Regions from separate parts of the Enterobacter sp. MG-EB028 genome, predicted to be linked through region 1. Evidence: predicted binding sites of a transcription regulator. Region 1 holds the regulator's gene; each other region holds the start of a gene.

Region 1 (5,603 bases):
CTGCAGGATATCAACGTAAGCAAAACGCTCACCACAGGCTGACAGCGCCTGAACCGCTTGCGCGGAAAAGCCGCAGCTTGGCAGCTTCGGAGAACCTTTCATATACAGCAGAATCGGGTTTTCAGCGATCTGGCGCTGGATTTTTTCAATAGTGGTGCTCATGTCTTGCTTCCTTTAACTTCTGTTACGGCAATAGTCTGACATTGTAGCGGGTCAGGCTGGCATCGGAAAATAACATTTTCGTCACGTTTATATATTTTACCGCGACTCTACAAAAGTTGCATTGCAAATGGTGTTTACCCCTGCGACCGTCAGGGTTTTGCTCAGGGAGTGAACAATTGTGCGGCAGAACGATGATTTTTTTTGCACTTGCTAACGAAACAGGTTTTTAGATTGAAAAATGCTATTAACTTCTCGGGTTTTTATGGATTAGAATCGACGGGCTTTGTAAATCACACGCGGGTATTATTGATGACCTGCATATATCAGGGGACTGCCCAGTGGCGCGGATAACTAAAATCTCGATCACGCTCTGTGCTTTACTGTTTACTTCACTCACTTTCACGCCAGCGGCAAACGCCTCTCAGCAGGCGCGGCAATCTGCTGTACAAAAAAGCCATCTGGTAAAAGCCACAGAACGTAAGAAAAAAACCACCACAAAGAACGTCAAGAAAAAAACCACCGCTCAGACTAAACAGACCGCTTCCAGCAAGACGAAAACAAAATCTTCCCGCACTACCCGCACCGCCAAAAATAAAGCTTCGCTGACCGCCGCTAACCTCGTTACAGAAAAATGCATTACCCGTAAAGGGCATAAAGCAAAATGCACGAAGGTGACGAAACTGGCGGATGTGCATAAAGTGCGTGTGCAAAAAGCGCAAAAAACCGCGATGAATAAGCTGATGGGACAGATTGGCAAACCTTATCGCTGGGGCGGCAGCTCGCCGCGTACCGGTTTCGACTGCAGCGGCCTCGTCTATTACGCCTATAAAGATCTGGTTAAATTCCGCATTCCGCGTACCGCCAACGAGATGTATCACCTGCGCGATGCGTCACCGGTTAACCGCGCGGAGCTGGAAAACGGCGATTTGGTCTTCTTCCGTACCCAGGGTCGCGGCACGGCTGACCACGTCGGCGTCTACGTCGGCAACGGGAAATTCATCCAGTCACCGCGCAGCGGCCAGGATATTCAGATCACCTCGCTCAGTGAAGACTACTGGATGCGCCACTACGTCGGCGCGCGTCGCGTGATGACGCCAAAAACCATTCGCTAATCCCTGCCCTGCCACATCCGTGGCAGGGTAAGTTCCTCTTTTGCATACCCTTTCAATTTGCTATCCTGTCCCTGTTGTCTGTGTGGTTATTGGCAACGCAAAATACAATAAGGAGAGAAGCAATGTCGTTCGAATTACCTGCACTACCGTATGCAAAAGACGCCCTGGCACCGCACATTTCAGCGGAAACCCTGGAATATCATTACGGCAAACATCACCAGACGTACGTCACCAACCTGAACAACCTGATCAAGGGCACCGATTTCGAAGGCAAAACGCTGGAAGAGATCGTTCGCAGCTCAGAGGGTGGCGTTTTTAACAACGCGGCTCAGGTGTGGAACCACACCTTCTACTGGCACTGCCTGGCACCCAATGCCGGTGGCGAACCTGCCGGTGAGCTGGCGGCCGCGATTAACGCCGCTTTTGGCAGCTTCGCCGAGTTTAAGACGAAGTTTACCGATGCAGCCATCAAGAACTTCGGTTCTGGCTGGACGTGGCTGGTAAAAGAGGCGGATGGCAAACTGGCTATCGTGTCCACGTCTAACGCGGGCACCCCGCTGACCACCAGCGCTACGCCGCTGATGACCGTGGACGTGTGGGAACACGCTTACTACATTGATTACCGCAACGCGCGCCCGAACTACCTGGAACACTTCTGGGCGCTGGTTAACTGGGAATTTGTCGCGAAGAATTTCGCCGCGTAAAAGACACGCAGAAGGGTGCGCCCTTCTGCGTTTTTGCTTATTCCGCCGTGCAAACGGCTTCAGGCTGTTTACGGCCGGACATCATTACCAGCAGCAGGCCGAGCGCGGCAATAATGGCCCCCATCACCGGCACAAAACTGTACCCCAGACCACCTGAAATCACTGCGCCTCCGGCGGCTGCGCCCAGCGCATTGCCGAGATTGAACGCCCCGATATTCACGGAAGACGAGAGGCCCGGCGCCTCATGGGCGACACGCATCACGCGCATCTGCAGCGGCGGCACCACGGCAAAGGTTGCGGCCCCCCAGACGACCATCGCAATCGCCGCTCCGAACTCATTACGCGCCAGCCACGGGATAGCAACCATAATGACAATCAGCAGGGTTAAGAAGCCTTTCAGCGTCCCGCTCACGGAACGGTCAGCAAATTTCCCGCCGAGATAGTTGCCGATCGAGAAGCCGACGCCAATCAGCACCAGCATCGCGGTAACGAAAAGAGGCGGTGCGTGGGTGATATCGTGCAGCACCGGTGAAATATAGGTGTAGAGGGTAAACATCGCCCCTGCCCCCAGCACCGTGGTGAGCAGCGCGGAGAGCACCTGCGGGCGCATCAGCACCGCCAGCTCTTTACGCACTTCCGGACGTTCTCCTGCACTGCCTTTCGGCAGAGAGAAGAACAACGCCACCATTGCGACCACGCCCAGCCCGGCCGTCGCCAGGAAGGACATACGCCAGCCGATCGCTTCCCCCAGCCAGGTTGCCGCCGGCACCCCGCCAATGTTGGCAATCGTCAGCCCCATAAACATGGTCGCTACAGCGCTTGCCTGCTTGTGTTTTGGCACTACGCTTGCGGCCACGACCGAGCCCAGCCCAAAGAACGCGCCGTGGTTCAGGCTGGTCAGAATGCGCGACAGCATCAGGGTAGTGTAGTCCGGCGAAATGGCCGAAAGCACGTTGCCCAGAGTGAAAATCGCCATCAGGAAAATCAGCGCATTGCGGCGCGCCCGGTGAGAAAGCAGAAGCGTCATCAGCGGCGCCCCCACCATCACGCCGATGGCGTAGGCGCTGATTAACATGCCTGCCGCAGGGATCGAGACGTCTACGCCCCGGGCAATAACAGGCAGTAACCCCATCGGGGAGAATTCAGTGGTGCCAATCCCAAAAGCGCCAATCGCCAGGGCCAGCAGGGGAAAATTGATTTTCATGCGTCAACTCCGGATGCCGTGTCATGTGGTGACACAGAACAAAGAAGCGGAAAGCATGACATCAATCACAAAAAATGAGAAGTTAACAAAATGGCAAAAGATTTTTGCCAGAGAAGTAACAATCGCGGCGATGGGGAGGGAGAAGGCTCTCCCTCCGCGTAAATCAGTGCAGTGCAGCCGTCAGACCGGCCGCGACAATCAGAGCCAGCACAACAACGGTGGTGAACAGCGAAAACTTCAGATCGGAACTCATCAATTTTTCTCCTTTTAATCCCCCCACGAAAAGTGAGCTTGCTCATTTTTGCACAGATTCCGTCAAAAATCTTCCTGGATTTATACTGATAACCACTTTACCTCTTCCCCTTTTCATCAAGATAGGCCAAAATTCCACGCTAAATTTATTAGCGTACCGGCCATTGACCCCCTCCTGACGTCCCGTGTCGTTTTCCTGGCGTGCCGCAATCCAAAATTGCGTGATAAGGGTGAGAGAAGGCAAACGTTTACCTTCAAGTTTTTCAGGAGCTTAGGATATGGTCTGGAGTGACATTTAATGGCAACAATTAAAGACGTAGCAAAACGCGCAAACGTTTCCACTACAACCGTATCACATGTAATTAACAAAACCCGCTTCGTGGCGGAAGAGACGCGCAACGCGGTCTGGGCAGCAATCAAAGAGCTGCACTATTCGCCAAGCGCGGTTGCGCGCAGCCTCAAGGTCAATCACACCAAGTCCATTGGATTGCTGGCGACCAGCAGTGAAGCGGCCTATTTTGCCGAGATCATTGAAGCGGTGGAGAAAAACTGCTTCCAGAAAGGCTATACCCTGATTCTCGGCAACGCATGGAACAGCATTGAAAAACAGCGCGCCTACCTGTCGATGATGGCGCAAAAGCGCGTGGATGGCCTGCTGGTAATGTGTTCCGAGTACCCGGAATCCGTGCTGTCGATGCTGGAAGAGTATCGCCATATTCCGATGGTGGTGATGGACTGGGGCGAAGCGCGCGCGGATTTCACCGATTCGGTTATCGATAACGCCTTTGAGGGCGGCTATATGGCCGGCCGTTATCTGATTGAGCGCGGCCATCGCGAGATTGGCGTGATCCCGGGTCCGCTGGAGCGCAACACCGGCGCGGGCCGTCTGGCCGGCTTTATGAAAGCGATGGAAGAAGCGCTGATTACCGTGCCGGAAAACTGGATCGTGCAGGGCGACTTTGAGCCGGAATCAGGCTACCGCGCGATGCAGCAGATCGTCTCCCAGCCGCACCGCCCGACCGCCGTCTTCTGCGGGGGGGACATCATGGCGATGGGCGCCCTCTGTGCGGCCGACGAGCTGGGTCTGCGCGTCCCGCAGGACATCTCCGTGATCGGGTATGACAACGTGCGCAACGCGCGCTTCTTCACGCCAGCGTTGACCACCATTCACCAGCCGAAAGATTCGCTGGGTGAAACCGCCTTCAATATGCTGCTGGACAGGATCGTCAACAAACGTGAAGAGTCGCAGTCCATTGAAGTTCACCCTCGCCTTATCGAACGCCGTTCCGTTGCGGATGGCCCGTTCCGCGACTACCGTCGTTAATCTCATTGCGGAGCCAGCCAGGCTGGCTCCCTCAGCCACTCCCGGTTAAGCGTTTCGCTGTCCCCCAGATAATCCAGAAGCCAGGCCATCGCCGGCGAAACATCATTTTGTTGCCAGGTGAGGCAGCAGGCCGCATCCGGGAACGGATTCTCCAGGGCCAGCTCAACCCACTCACCGGTGTCGATTCGCGGTCGCGCAAAATGAACGGGTACCATCGCGACGCAGAGCCCGGCGCTGAGGCACGTCGCCGACGATTCCCAGTCAGGGGCCACCACCCGCCGCTGGTTGTCCAAAAGCCAGGTGATACGCTTGGGCAGCGAGCGGGAGGTATCCTCCAGCACCAGCGACGGCCAGCCGCGCAGCGTATCATCGCTCAGCGGCCCTTCCATCTTCGCCAGCGGATGATCGCTTGCCACCACGCATTTCCAGCTCAGCATCCCCATATCACGAAAGGCGTAACGCCCCCCGACCGGGATCGCCTGCGTGGCCCCAATGGCCATCTCTGCCCTGCCGTCCGCCAGCGCATCCCAGACGCCGTTGAACACCTCCTGCGAAACCCGCAGTTCGACGTCAGAAAAATGACGGTAGAAATCGACAATCATCTGCCGGGTGCGCTCGGGCTTAACGATGTTATCCACCGCAATGGAAAGGTGTCCCCGCCAGCCGTTCGCGATCTGCTGGCACTGCTCGCGGGTGATCTGCATTTTTTTGATAACAGAACGCCCTTCCTTCAAAAACCACGCCCCAGCAGGCGTTAATTCCACATCACGATGCCGCCGTTCAAACAGCGGTACCGCCAGCCACTCCTCAAGCTGACGTACGGTATAGCTGATAGCCGAAGGGAC
Region 2 (5,603 bases), 230 kb from region 1:
CATCGTAATAGCTGAGCGTGACCATCCAGAGTCCAAGTCCGAACATACCATAGACGGCAATGGCAAATATCCAGTGCAAGCTTATGGATATTATTCCGTAGCGCCGGGAGGAGTTACGCAATTGCATCAGAATGTCCATTTTCAAATTAACCGAAAGATAAAAATGAACGGGAAGGCGCGATATTGCAACTAAAATAATTGACTATTGATTTTTATTTTATTTATTTCAGCGATTTTGAAAAGGAACCGCAAATTTAATTCAGTGGCTTCGTGCAAGACGTATTTAGAAGAAGAAAAAAGCTTAAATAAACATAAAGTAACGTCAGCTAATGTCAGTTATCGCTTTCAATAAAACACAATGTAAATAACATCGACGATAGCGAGCAGCGCCCACAATAAGATATAGAGCATAAAGTGCTCGCGAATGTTATTGACGAGAAAACCCACGATCCTGCGCATATCGCCCCACAGTTGAGTACGAAAAAAACGGGTCCCGGTACCGCCGGAGCCCGTGGCCGATTATCCGTTAAAACGCGATAGTGAGAACGGTGTCAGATCAAACTGCGACGTGATACCCTGGGCAAACTGCGCGGCGATTTCACCCAACACCGAAGCGAACTTAAAGCCATGGCCGCTCAGCCCGGTAATCAGCAGGGTGTTGTCATGGCCCGGCAGCGTATCAATGATAAAATCTTCATCCGGGGTGTTGTCGTAGGTGCAGGCCGCGCCATAAAGCAGTCCACCGACGCCCGGGAGAATATTGCGCAGGAACGAGAAGGCTTCTGAGCCGTCCTGCGGGCACGCGCCAAAGGGTTTGCGCTCCTCCGGTGAGGAGATGACCTGCCCGCCGTTGTGTTTACCAATCTTGAGGGCGTCCTTCTCGGAAGGGAAACCGTAGAACTGATCGCCGTTGGGTAACTCGCCGGTAAACGCCGGGAATTTGTTTTGCGCGCTGTAACGCCCGTCCGACTGGAACCAGGAGAAGACCTTGCGCACTGGCTGGATCGGCAGGTCCGGGAGCAGGCGGGTAACCCAGGTTCCTGCGCTGATAAGCAGGCGGGAAGCCGAATACTCTCCGTCTACGGTTTTCACCGTAACGCCGTTTGCATTATGCGTGATAGCCTCTACGGGGCAATTGAACAGCTGCGCGCAGCCCGCTTTGGCGGCAAGATCGATCCAGGTTTTGATCGCCGTTTCACAGTGCAGGACGCCGGAGTTGGCTTCAAAGAGGCCGATATAATCCTCCGGGACGGTAATCTCAGGCCAGCGCGAGGTAATGGCTGCCACGTCCAGCTTCTCAACGTCAAGATTAAACGCCTTCGCGCTGCGTTCGACGTTGGCGAGAAATTCCGAACGAGCCGGACCAAGGTTGATGACTCCCGTCCGCTCGAAAACACGCTCTTCGGTCTGTTTTGCCAGCTCGTCCCACAACGTCTGGGCGCGAAGCACCAGCGGAACGTAGCGCTCGCCCTCGCCATAGGCGTGGCGAATGAGGCGGGTGTCGCCATGATGGCTGCCTTCGCTGTGCGGCGGCAGGTGGGCGTCAATCATCAGGACGTTTAGCCCTGCCTGCGTTGCGTAATAACCGGCGGCCGAACCAACGGAGCCGCTACCAATAATGATTAAGTCGTATCTCATATGCATCTCGTAAACTTACGGTTTGTTAGCAGAGTAATTAACAACGCGGGCGTAAACAAGCGGGAAATAAATAAGGCACCGCGAGGGTGCCTGTTGAGTGAAAAGTGGGCATACGGTTAGTGCCGTTTATACTCATTTTCCTGATAGTCGCCAGATTCTATTTTTGCAATGCCTGCCTCTAAAATAGAAATAAACTGACGGGCGACGTCTGTTGTTAGCCACAGCGTCTGTCCAACTTCCGCTTCGTCACGGTTGAGTTGATTTGGGGTCTGGTAGTGCAAACGCAGCATCAGCGCATCGTAGCTATCTACGGTACTGATATCCCAGCCTACAAGCGGATGGGTCTGGATGACTTCGTTATTCTTTTCCATTATAACCCCCTAAATGCGTGTTAGAAGACAACGGCTCTGAGGTTCAATGCATGTTTTTCTGAAAGCTTCTTCAGTATACCAAGTAATAAGGGTTCCAACGGGAAAAATAAACAGGTAGCAACACATTTTTCTGCTTTTTAGGATTGTTCGAACAATAAAACACCATATCGTTCACGATTTTCTAAGAAGATGCTGAATTAATTTGAACGTCAGGAATGACAGGCAAAAAAAAGCCGGGGCGACCCGGCAAAAAAACACAATGAGGGAGCAGTGTTAATCGGTAATGAACCAGTCGTCTGCGCTTTCCCACGTTTCCTGCAGGATTTCGCTTATGCGATCTTTATCTTCTTTTGCGGCACCCATGACGGAGAGGTTGTTCGCTGCGGCGTAACGAACCGTTACGGCGCCCGCGTTATCGGGAAAAGTGTTGTTAATACGACGGGATAATTCGCCTGCCAGTGCATCAAGCGCGCCGGCAGGCAGAACGGTAGTTTTGGCTATGGTGACTTCAATACGCATAAATGCCCCCTGTGTAATATACTGTTTATTTATACAGGCATATTATCGGTTTGACAACAAGGGGCGTTGATTTTTTAGCGTTTTACCGTCCAGTTTACGGTTTCACCTGCCAGGAAGGGGATCAGTGCGTCATCCGTCAGCGCAATGGACTCCTCAACCTGGCTCGCTTTGCGCTCCAGCTCAATGAAGGTCTCATTGACCGGCAGGCCGTAGAAGCGCGGGCCGTTGAGGGAGCAGAACGCTTCGAAATGCTCCAGCGCGTTCATCTCTTCAAATACGGTTGCGTAGCTGGCAAGGGCGGTTGGAGCGTTGAAACAGCCCGCGCAGCCGCAGCTTGCCTCTTTGCGATGGCGGGCGTGAGGCGCGGAGTCTGTGCCAAGGAACGCACGCGTGAATCCGCTGGCGACCAGCTCGCGCAGCGCCTGCTGGTGAACATTGCGCTTGAGGATCGGCAGGCAGTACAGGTGAGGGCGCACCCCGCCCACCAGCATATGGTTACGGTTAAACATCAGATGCTGTGGGGTGATGGTCGCGGCGATCAGCTCGTTGCCGTCGCGAACATACTCTGCCGCGTCTTTGGTGGTGATATGCTCAAAGACGACCTTAAGCGCCGGCAGACGCTGGCGCAGAGGCTCCATCACGGTCTCGATGAAACGGGCTTCACGGTCAAAGATGTCAATCTCCGCATGCGTTACTTCGCCGTGTACCAGCAGTGGCATGCCCAGCTTCTGCATACGCTCCAGCACCGGCATGATGGCATCAATGCTGGTGACGCCGTGGCTGGAGTTGGTGGTGGCGTTCGCCGGGTAGAGTTTCGCCGCCGTAAATACGCCTTCGTTAAACCCGCGTTCCACCTCGTTCGGGTCCAGCGAATCGGTCAGGTAGCAGGTCATCAACGGGGTGAAATCATGTCCTGCCGGAACGGCATCCAGGATGCGCTGGCGGTAGGCTATCGCGGCATCGACGGTGGTGACTGGCGGAACCAGGTTTGGCATGACAATCGCGCGGCCATAAATTTCACTGGTATAGGGCACGACGGTTTTCAGCATATCGCCATCACGCAGATGGATATGCCAGTCGTCAGGGCGGCGGATTTTAAGAACCTGGGGTTGTGCAGTCATGGAAGCTCCGGCTTGTCAGGAATCAGTCATAAGGATGGCTGTTTTTGCCGGACACAAATCATAAGCGGAAACGTTTTCGTTTGCACACTTTTCCGTAAAAAAAAAGGGCGCCGCAGCGCCCTTCAGGTTAATCGGTGAAAGGAATGATGATCTCTCCCGGCTTCACCTCTATCCCTTTTGCGTATTTCTTCGCGAGGGCTTCACCCTTGCTTTTGTCTTCGCTTAAGACGTACGCCGGCTGCTGATTAAAGTAGTTACGCAGCGACTGGTTCAGATAGGGCATCAGGGTTTGCAGAACCGGTGCCATCTTGTCCGGCGAAACCTGCGCATCGACCACTTCCATCTCCTGCAGGAAAATCGCCCCTTTCTCTTTATTGAAAACGGGGAGCGCCTTCAGCTTGAGCTTGATGTTGGCTTTCTGATTGCCAAATAGAGACGTCATATCAAGCGCGGCATCGCCTGCCAGCGTGACTTTATTCGGCTCTTCACGACCAATCTGGCTGGTGAGATTGGTGAGAACGATGTGGGCATCGGCCAGCCCCGGCACGCCAATGTCTTTAGAGAAATTGTTATGTTTTTCCAGCGCCTGATTAATTTCCTGCTCACTGACGGTATATTGCGTAAGCTGGTTACAGCCCACCAGCAGACCGCTGATGATAAGTGCGGCGGCAATGACAATTTTCTTCATAGTGTTCCTCAACGAAAAATCGGCGCTACTGTCCTGTTTCGTCAGTATGTCAGTGTGAAATGGCAGAAACCAGCAGAAAATACTGAGAAGTGTGGCGGGAGCATTCTCCCGCCGGAGGGAAGGGCTACGCGCCGGGTTCGAGCATGCCGCTCGCGCTGCGCTTCTGGCTGAACTGCCACCACAGGGCGAGAAGCGTCATGACGCCCACCACGCCGAGCATCATCCAGGGGAGCTCCGGCTGGTTCAGCGCTTTGCCGGCATCGAACAGCCAGCCGCCGCCGGCGTAACCCAGCGCACCGCCAAAGGCCAGTCCCAGGCGGCTGAAGCCCATATAGCTGCCGCGCGCACGCGCATCCGCAAGCGAGGCGCTCAGCGTTTCCCGGGCGGGCTCGGCGATGATAGAGCCGATGTAGAAGGTGCAGATCAGCATAAAAAGCTGCTGGAGCGTGTTTACCAGACCGATAGGCATCATGCTCAGCGTCATCAGAAACAGACCGGCCATCAGGCGATGCTCCAGGCGAAAACGCCGTTCACTCCAGCGGGCGATGGGGTAAAGCAGCGTCAGCGACAGGCAGGCTTCGATGGCGTACATCCATTTCACGGCGGCAGGCGTGCCCGCAATATCGTTCACCATGATTGGCAGCATCAGCATCACCTGTACGGCCAGCATGTAATAGCCGGTCAGGGTCAACACGTAGGTGACAAAACGCCTGTCGCGAAGCACCCTTCCGAGCCCCTCGCGTACCGGCGCTTTTACCGTAGACAGCTTCCAGGCCGGGAGATAGAGACCGTTAAACAGTGCGCACAGAATAAACAGCACCGCCCCGGCCGCGCAGACCAGACGGAAATCGTACTGCAGCAGCCAGCTGCCCAGCAGGGCGCCAACAACCGCCCCGGCGCTGTCCTGCATCATCAGAATGGAGAAGAAGCGGCCGCGGTGCTGCGGACGAATAAGCTTTACCACCAGCGCGGTGCGCGGCGGGTCAAACAGGGTGCCCCCGATTCCGGAGAGGAAGCAGGAGAACCACAGCAGCCAGGGCTCGTGGGCAACCGCCATCGTGGCAAAGCCTGCCGCGCGGAGCAGCATACCGGTAACGATCATCGGTTTAGCGCCAAAGCGGTCAGCAATCGCGCCGCCAAAGACGCCAAGACCCTGCTGGACAAACTGGCGTAGCCCCAGCGCAATGCCGACCATCAGCGCCGCCCAGCCCATTTGATCGACAAAGCGGATCGAGATGAGGGGGAACACGACAAAAAAGCCGAGCA
Region 3 (5,603 bases), 1.4 Mb from region 1:
ATGTGAAACAGGATTGGCACCAGCACGGTTGCGCCAAACATGGCGAACAGGTGCTGCAAACTAAGCGGGATAGTCTGTAAAAGCGGCGGTCTTTCACTCACCCCGATAGCACGGCGCGTCATAGTGTTTTCCTCTGTGTAGTATCGTTGTTGGTGTTTTATTCAAAAAAAAGCCGACTATCAAAGTCGGCTTATTTATCGTTATTCGATTATTTCGTACCAAAGATCTTATCGCCGGCATCGCCGAGCCCCGGGATGATGTACCCGTGCTCGTTCAGCCCCTGGTCGATAGAGGCGGTATACAGCTCAACGTCCGGGTGCGCTTTTTCCAGCGCCGCGATCCCTTCCGGTGCAGCCACCAGAACCAGCACCTTAATGCTGCTGCAGCCCGCTTTTTTCAGCAGGTCGATGGTGGCGATCATTGAACCGCCGGTCGCCAGCATTGGGTCAACCACCAGCGCCATACGCTCGTCGATGTTAGAGACCAGCTTCTGGAAATAAGGTACCGGCTCCAGCGTCTCTTCGTTACGGTAGATACCGACCACGCTGATGCGCGCGCTTGGGACGTGCTCCAGTACGCCTTCCATCATACCAAGACCGGCACGCAGGATAGGCACGACGGTAATTTTCTTACCTTTGATCTGCTCAACCTGCACCGGGCCGTTCCAGCCTTCGATGGTCACTTTTTCTGTTTCCAGATCAGAGGTCGCTTCGTAGGTCAGCAGGCTGCCCACTTCAGAAGCCAGTTCGCGAAAACGCTTCGTGCTGATGTCATGCTCACGCATCAGGCCCAACTTGTGTTTAACGAGTGGGTGTTTCACTTCCACAATCTTCATTCTCTTTCTCCTCTGAGGTGGCATCCGCAAAAAAATCGCGGGATTATACCGCTTTTTTCGGATTGCGCCATACCCATGTTGCTTGACAGGGATCAAGCAAAGACAAAAAACCGGAGACAGGTCTCCGGCTTAAGTGCGAGGTTCTGCCCGGTGGCGCTACGCTTACGCGGGCCTACGTGTATTGTAGGTCGGGTAAGCGTTAGCGCCACCCGACAATTACAGGTTATCGCCGTTGCTCGCGATCACCTGCTTATACCAGTCGAACGATTTCTTCTTACTGCGGTTCAGCGTGCCGTTACCTTCATTATCTTTATCCACAAAGATAAAGCCGTAGCGTTTTTTCATTTCGCCCGTACCGGCAGACACCAGGTCAATACAGCCCCACGGGGTGTAGCCCATCAGATCCACGCCGTCCTCTACCACCGCTTTTTTCATCTCGCGGATGTGGGCGGCCAGGTAATCAATGCGGTACTGGTCGTTCACCGTGCCGTCGCTCTCCTGCACGTCGATTGCACCAAAGCCGTTCTCAACGATAAACAGCGGGAGCTGGTAGTGATCCCAGAACCAGTTCAGGGAGTAGCGCAATCCCACCGGGTCAATCTGCCAGCCCCAGTCGGATTTCTGCACGTAAGGGTTGGAGACCAGGCTCTTGCTCTCGTCGTAGTCCAACTGCGGGTTATCCGCCGTTGCCTTGGTGGCGAAGGACATATAGTAGCTGAAGCCAATGTAATCAACGCAGCCCTGCGTCAGCGCCGCTTTGTCCTCTTGGGTGATATCCAGCGCGAAGCCGCGACGTTCAAAGTAGTTGAGCAGATGCTGAGGATACTTGCCGCGCACGTGCACGTCGGTGAACCAGTAGCGGCGGTGCATGGCGTTCATCGCCATCATCATGTCGTCCGGCGCGCAGGTCAGCGGATAGATGGGACACATGGCAATCATGCAGCCGATCTGCAGCGACGGGTTAATCTCGCGCCCCGCCTTCACCGCCAGGGCGCTGGCCACCAGCTCGTAGTGCGCGGCCTGGAACATCACCGGCTCGCGGTCTTCACCCGGCGCATATTTCAGCCCGGAGTTGGTGAACGGCGCAAAGTCTTCGTGGAAGTTGGCCTGGTTGTTGATCTCGTTAAAGGTCATCCAGTACTTCACTTTATGCTGGTAGCGCTCGAAAACGACCTTCGCAAAGCGGACAAAGAAGTCAATCAGCTTACGGTTGCGCCAGCCGCCGTATTCTGTGACCAGGTGGAAAGGCATCTCAAAGTGGGAAAGCGTAATAACCGGTTCAATGCCGTACTTCAGGCATTCGTCGAACAGATCGTCATAGAATTTCAGGCCCTCCTCGTTCGGCTCAAGCTCGTCGCCTTTCGGGAAGATGCGCGTCCAGGCGATGGAGGTACGGAAGCATTTGAACCCCATCTCGGCAAAGAGTTTGATGTCTTCTTTATAGCGGTGGTAGAAATCGATGGCCTCATGGTTAGGGTAGTTTTTCCCCTCCAGAACGCCGTTGGTGATTTCACGCGGCACGCCGTGCGCGCCCGCGGTCATCACGTCGGCCACGCTTACGCCCTTGCCGCCCTCTTTCCAGCCGCCCTCAAGCTGGTGTGCCGCCACGGCCCCACCCCACAGAAAATCTGCTTTAAATCCTGACATTCGCTTTCCCTCATTCTGCGTTATTTTCTGCAAAAACAATTACAGAAACCGGTTTCATTTCGATGATGTGCAAAGGGGATATCCGTTGCAAGCAGTTCTCCGAAACCGGTTTCATTTTCGTGAACGGAGTCAAGTTTGGCTGCATTTACAGGCTATGCAGAAAAAAAGATCCTCACGTCCAGAATAGGCTCGCAAACGTTTGCCTGGACTGTTAGAATTGCGCCGATTTTTCTTACTAGCTATGCAATCGCGTGGGGATTTAAGCCGTGACCAACAAAACTTCTCTCAGCTACAAAGATGCCGGTGTTGATATTGACGCAGGTAATGCGCTGGTTGACCGAATCAAAGGTGTGGTGAAGAAAACCCGCCGCCCGGAAGTGATGGGTGGTCTGGGTGGATTCGGCGCACTGTGCGCGCTGCCGCAAAAATATCGTGAACCTGTTCTGGTCTCGGGTACTGACGGTGTAGGCACCAAGCTGCGCCTGGCGATGGATTTAAAACGTCACGACACGATCGGTATCGATCTGGTCGCGATGTGTGTGAACGACCTGGTGGTTCAGGGCGCAGAGCCGCTGTTCTTCCTCGATTACTACGCGACCGGCAAACTGGATGTGGATACCGCAGCCAGCGTCATTAACGGTATCGCCGAAGGCTGTCTGCAGTCCGGCTGTGCGCTGGTAGGCGGTGAAACCGCTGAAATGCCGGGCATGTACCACGGCGAAGATTATGACGTCGCGGGCTTCTGCGTCGGCGTAGTAGAAAAATCAGAAATTATCGACGGCAGCAAAGTGGCCGATGGCGATGTGCTGATCGCGCTGGCCTCCAGCGGCCCGCACTCTAACGGTTACTCTCTGGTACGTAAAATCCTCGAAGTGAGCGGCTGCGACCCGCTGACCACCGAGCTGGACGGCAAACCGCTGGCTGACCACCTGCTGGCCCCAACCCGCATCTACGTGAAGAACGTGCTCGAGCTTATCGAGAACGTTGACGTGCACGCTATCGCTCACCTGACCGGCGGCGGCTTCTGGGAAAACATCCCGCGCGTCCTGCCGGACAACACCCAGGCGGTGATCGACGAATCCTCATGGCAGTGGCCGGCCGTCTTTAACTGGCTGCAGACCGCAGGCAACGTGAGCTCTCACGAAATGTACCGCACCTTTAACTGCGGTGTGGGCATGGTTATCGCCCTGCCGGCAAGCGAAGCGGATAAAGCGGTTAAGCTGCTGACAGAGAAAGGTGAAAACGCGTGGAAAATCGGTACGATTAAAGCCTCCGATTCCGAACAGCGTGTGGTCATTGAATGAAAAACATCGTGGTGCTCATTTCCGGCAACGGAAGCAATTTGCAGGCAATCATAGACGCCTGCAAACAGAAGAAAATCAATGGCACCATTCGGGCAGTTTTCAGCAACAAGGCCGACGCGTTCGGCCTTGAGCGCGCGCGGGAAGCGAACATTCCTGCGCACGCGCTGGAAGCCAGCCAGTTCGCCGGGCGTGAAGCCTTTGACCGCGAGCTGGTGCATGAGATTGATGCCTACGCGCCAGACGTGGTCGTGCTGGCGGGCTATATGCGTATTCTGAGCCCGGCCTTCGTCGAACACTTCGCCGGTCGTCTGCTGAATATTCACCCTTCCCTGCTGCCAAAATATCCCGGCCTGCACACCCATCGTCAGGTGCTGGAAAACGGCGACGAGGAGCACGGCACTTCTGTCCATTTCGTCACCGACGAGCTGGACGGCGGCCCGGTTATCCTGCAGGCGAAAGTCCCGGTCTTTGACGGCGACAGCGAAGAAGACGTGACCGAGCGCGTGCAGGCCCAGGAACATGCCATTTACCCGCTGGTGGTGAGCTGGTTTGTCGACGGGCGTCTGGAGATGCGCGACGGCGCGGCATGGCTGGACGGCGTGAAGTTACCCCCGCAGGGCTATGCGGCGGAAGAGTAGTCTGTTATGTCGGGTGGCGCTGCTGCGCTTACCCGACCTGTACATTGCATTACCCGATATTCCCTCCCCCAACCCGCTAAAATCCCCAACAAAAAAAATAACTGTCATACTTTTCTGGCACTGTTGGACATATCGTGGAAATGCTCGCCATAATAAGGACGAGACGGATTTACCACGTCCTGTGATTGAACTGGAGTGTGAGCTGTAATGGGTCAGGAAAAGTTATATATCGAGAAAGAGCTAAGCTGGTTAGCATTTAACGAACGTGTACTCCAGGAAGCGGCAGACAAAAGTAACCCGCTGATCGAACGCATGCGTTTTTTAGGCATTTATTCCAACAACCTGGATGAGTTCTACAAGGTTCGCTTTGCCGAGCTGAAAAGACGGATCATCATCAGCGAAGAACAGGGCTTAAACTCGCACTCGCGGCATCTGCTGGGCAAAATCCAGTCCCGCGTGTTGAAAGCCGATCAGGAATTTGACGGCCTGTATAACGAACTGCTGCTGGAGATGGCGCGCAATCAAATCTTCCTGATTAACGAACGTCAGCTTTCCGTTAACCAACAAAGCTGGCTGCGTCACTACTTTAAACACTACCTGCGCCAGCACATTACCCCGATTCTCATCAACCGCGAAACCGACCTGGTACAGTTCCTCAAGGATGACTACACCTACCTGGCGGTGGAAATTATTCGCGGTGAATCCATCCGTTACGCCCTGCTGGAGATCCCGTCCGATAAGGTTCCGCGCTTTGTGAACCTGCCGCCGGAGACCCCGCGCAGACGCAAGCCGATGATCCTGCTGGATAACATCCTGCGCTACTGTCTGGACGACATCTTCAAAGGCTTCTTCGATTACGATGCCTTAAACGCCTACTCGATGAAGATGACCCGTGACGCCGAATATGACCTGGTGCACGAGATGGAAGCCAGCCTGATGGAGCTAATGTCCTCCAGCCTGAAACAGCGCCTGACGGCCGAGCCGGTGCGCTTTGTCTATCAGCGCGATATGCCGGACGCCATGGTGGAGATGCTGCGCGAGAAACTGACCATTTCGCGCTATGACTCCATCGTGCCGGGTGGCCGTTACCACAACTTTAAAGACTTTATTGGCTTCCCGAACGTCGGCAAAGCCAATCTGGTGAACAAGCCGCTGCCGCGACTGCGCCATCTGTGGTTC

Evidence for each region. Region 1 encodes PurR, which represses purine synthesis genes. Its sites were predicted from a motif close to CANGCAAACGTTTGCNTG; they were not measured.
Region 2: pyrC (dihydroorotase) is a predicted target of PurR. The motif match lies at 3,713-3,730, and genes of this name have one in related genera.
Region 3: purM (phosphoribosylformylglycinamidine cyclo-ligase) is a predicted target of PurR. The motif match lies at 2,671-2,688, and genes of this name have one in related genera.

Annotation. Positions count from the first base shown of each region.
Region 1 is NZ_CP195079.1:2,091,879-2,097,481, reverse strand. It holds gene grxD (monothiol glutaredoxin 4) at 1-162, opposite strand, end outside; gene ACR42C_RS09990 (NlpC/P60 family protein) at 501-1,274, shown strand; gene sodB (superoxide dismutase [Fe]) at 1,397-1,978, shown strand; gene ACR42C_RS09980 (MFS transporter) at 2,016-3,182, opposite strand; gene cydH (cytochrome bd-I oxidase subunit CydH) at 3,346-3,435, opposite strand; gene purR (HTH-type transcriptional repressor PurR) at 3,733-4,758, shown strand; gene punR (DNA-binding transcriptional activator PunR) at 4,761-5,603, opposite strand, start outside.
Region 2 is NZ_CP195079.1:1,860,229-1,865,831, forward strand. It holds gene ACR42C_RS08780 (cytochrome b) at 1-127, opposite strand, end outside; gene ACR42C_RS08785 (YceO family protein) at 346-459, opposite strand; gene solA (N-methyl-L-tryptophan oxidase) at 520-1,638, opposite strand; gene bssS (biofilm formation regulator BssS) at 1,755-2,009, opposite strand; gene dinI (DNA damage-inducible protein I) at 2,283-2,528, opposite strand; gene pyrC (dihydroorotase) at 2,603-3,649, opposite strand; gene ACR42C_RS08810 (lipoprotein) at 3,777-4,337, opposite strand; gene mdtH (multidrug efflux MFS transporter MdtH) at 4,462-5,603, opposite strand, start outside.
Region 3 is NZ_CP195079.1:3,513,989-3,519,591, forward strand. It holds gene uraA (uracil permease) at 1-122, opposite strand, end outside; gene upp (uracil phosphoribosyltransferase) at 209-835, opposite strand; gene ACR42C_RS16625 (6-phospho-beta-glucosidase) at 1,052-2,482, opposite strand; gene purM (phosphoribosylformylglycinamidine cyclo-ligase) at 2,749-3,786, shown strand; gene purN (phosphoribosylglycinamide formyltransferase) at 3,783-4,424, shown strand; gene ppk1 (polyphosphate kinase 1) at 4,632-5,603, shown strand, end outside.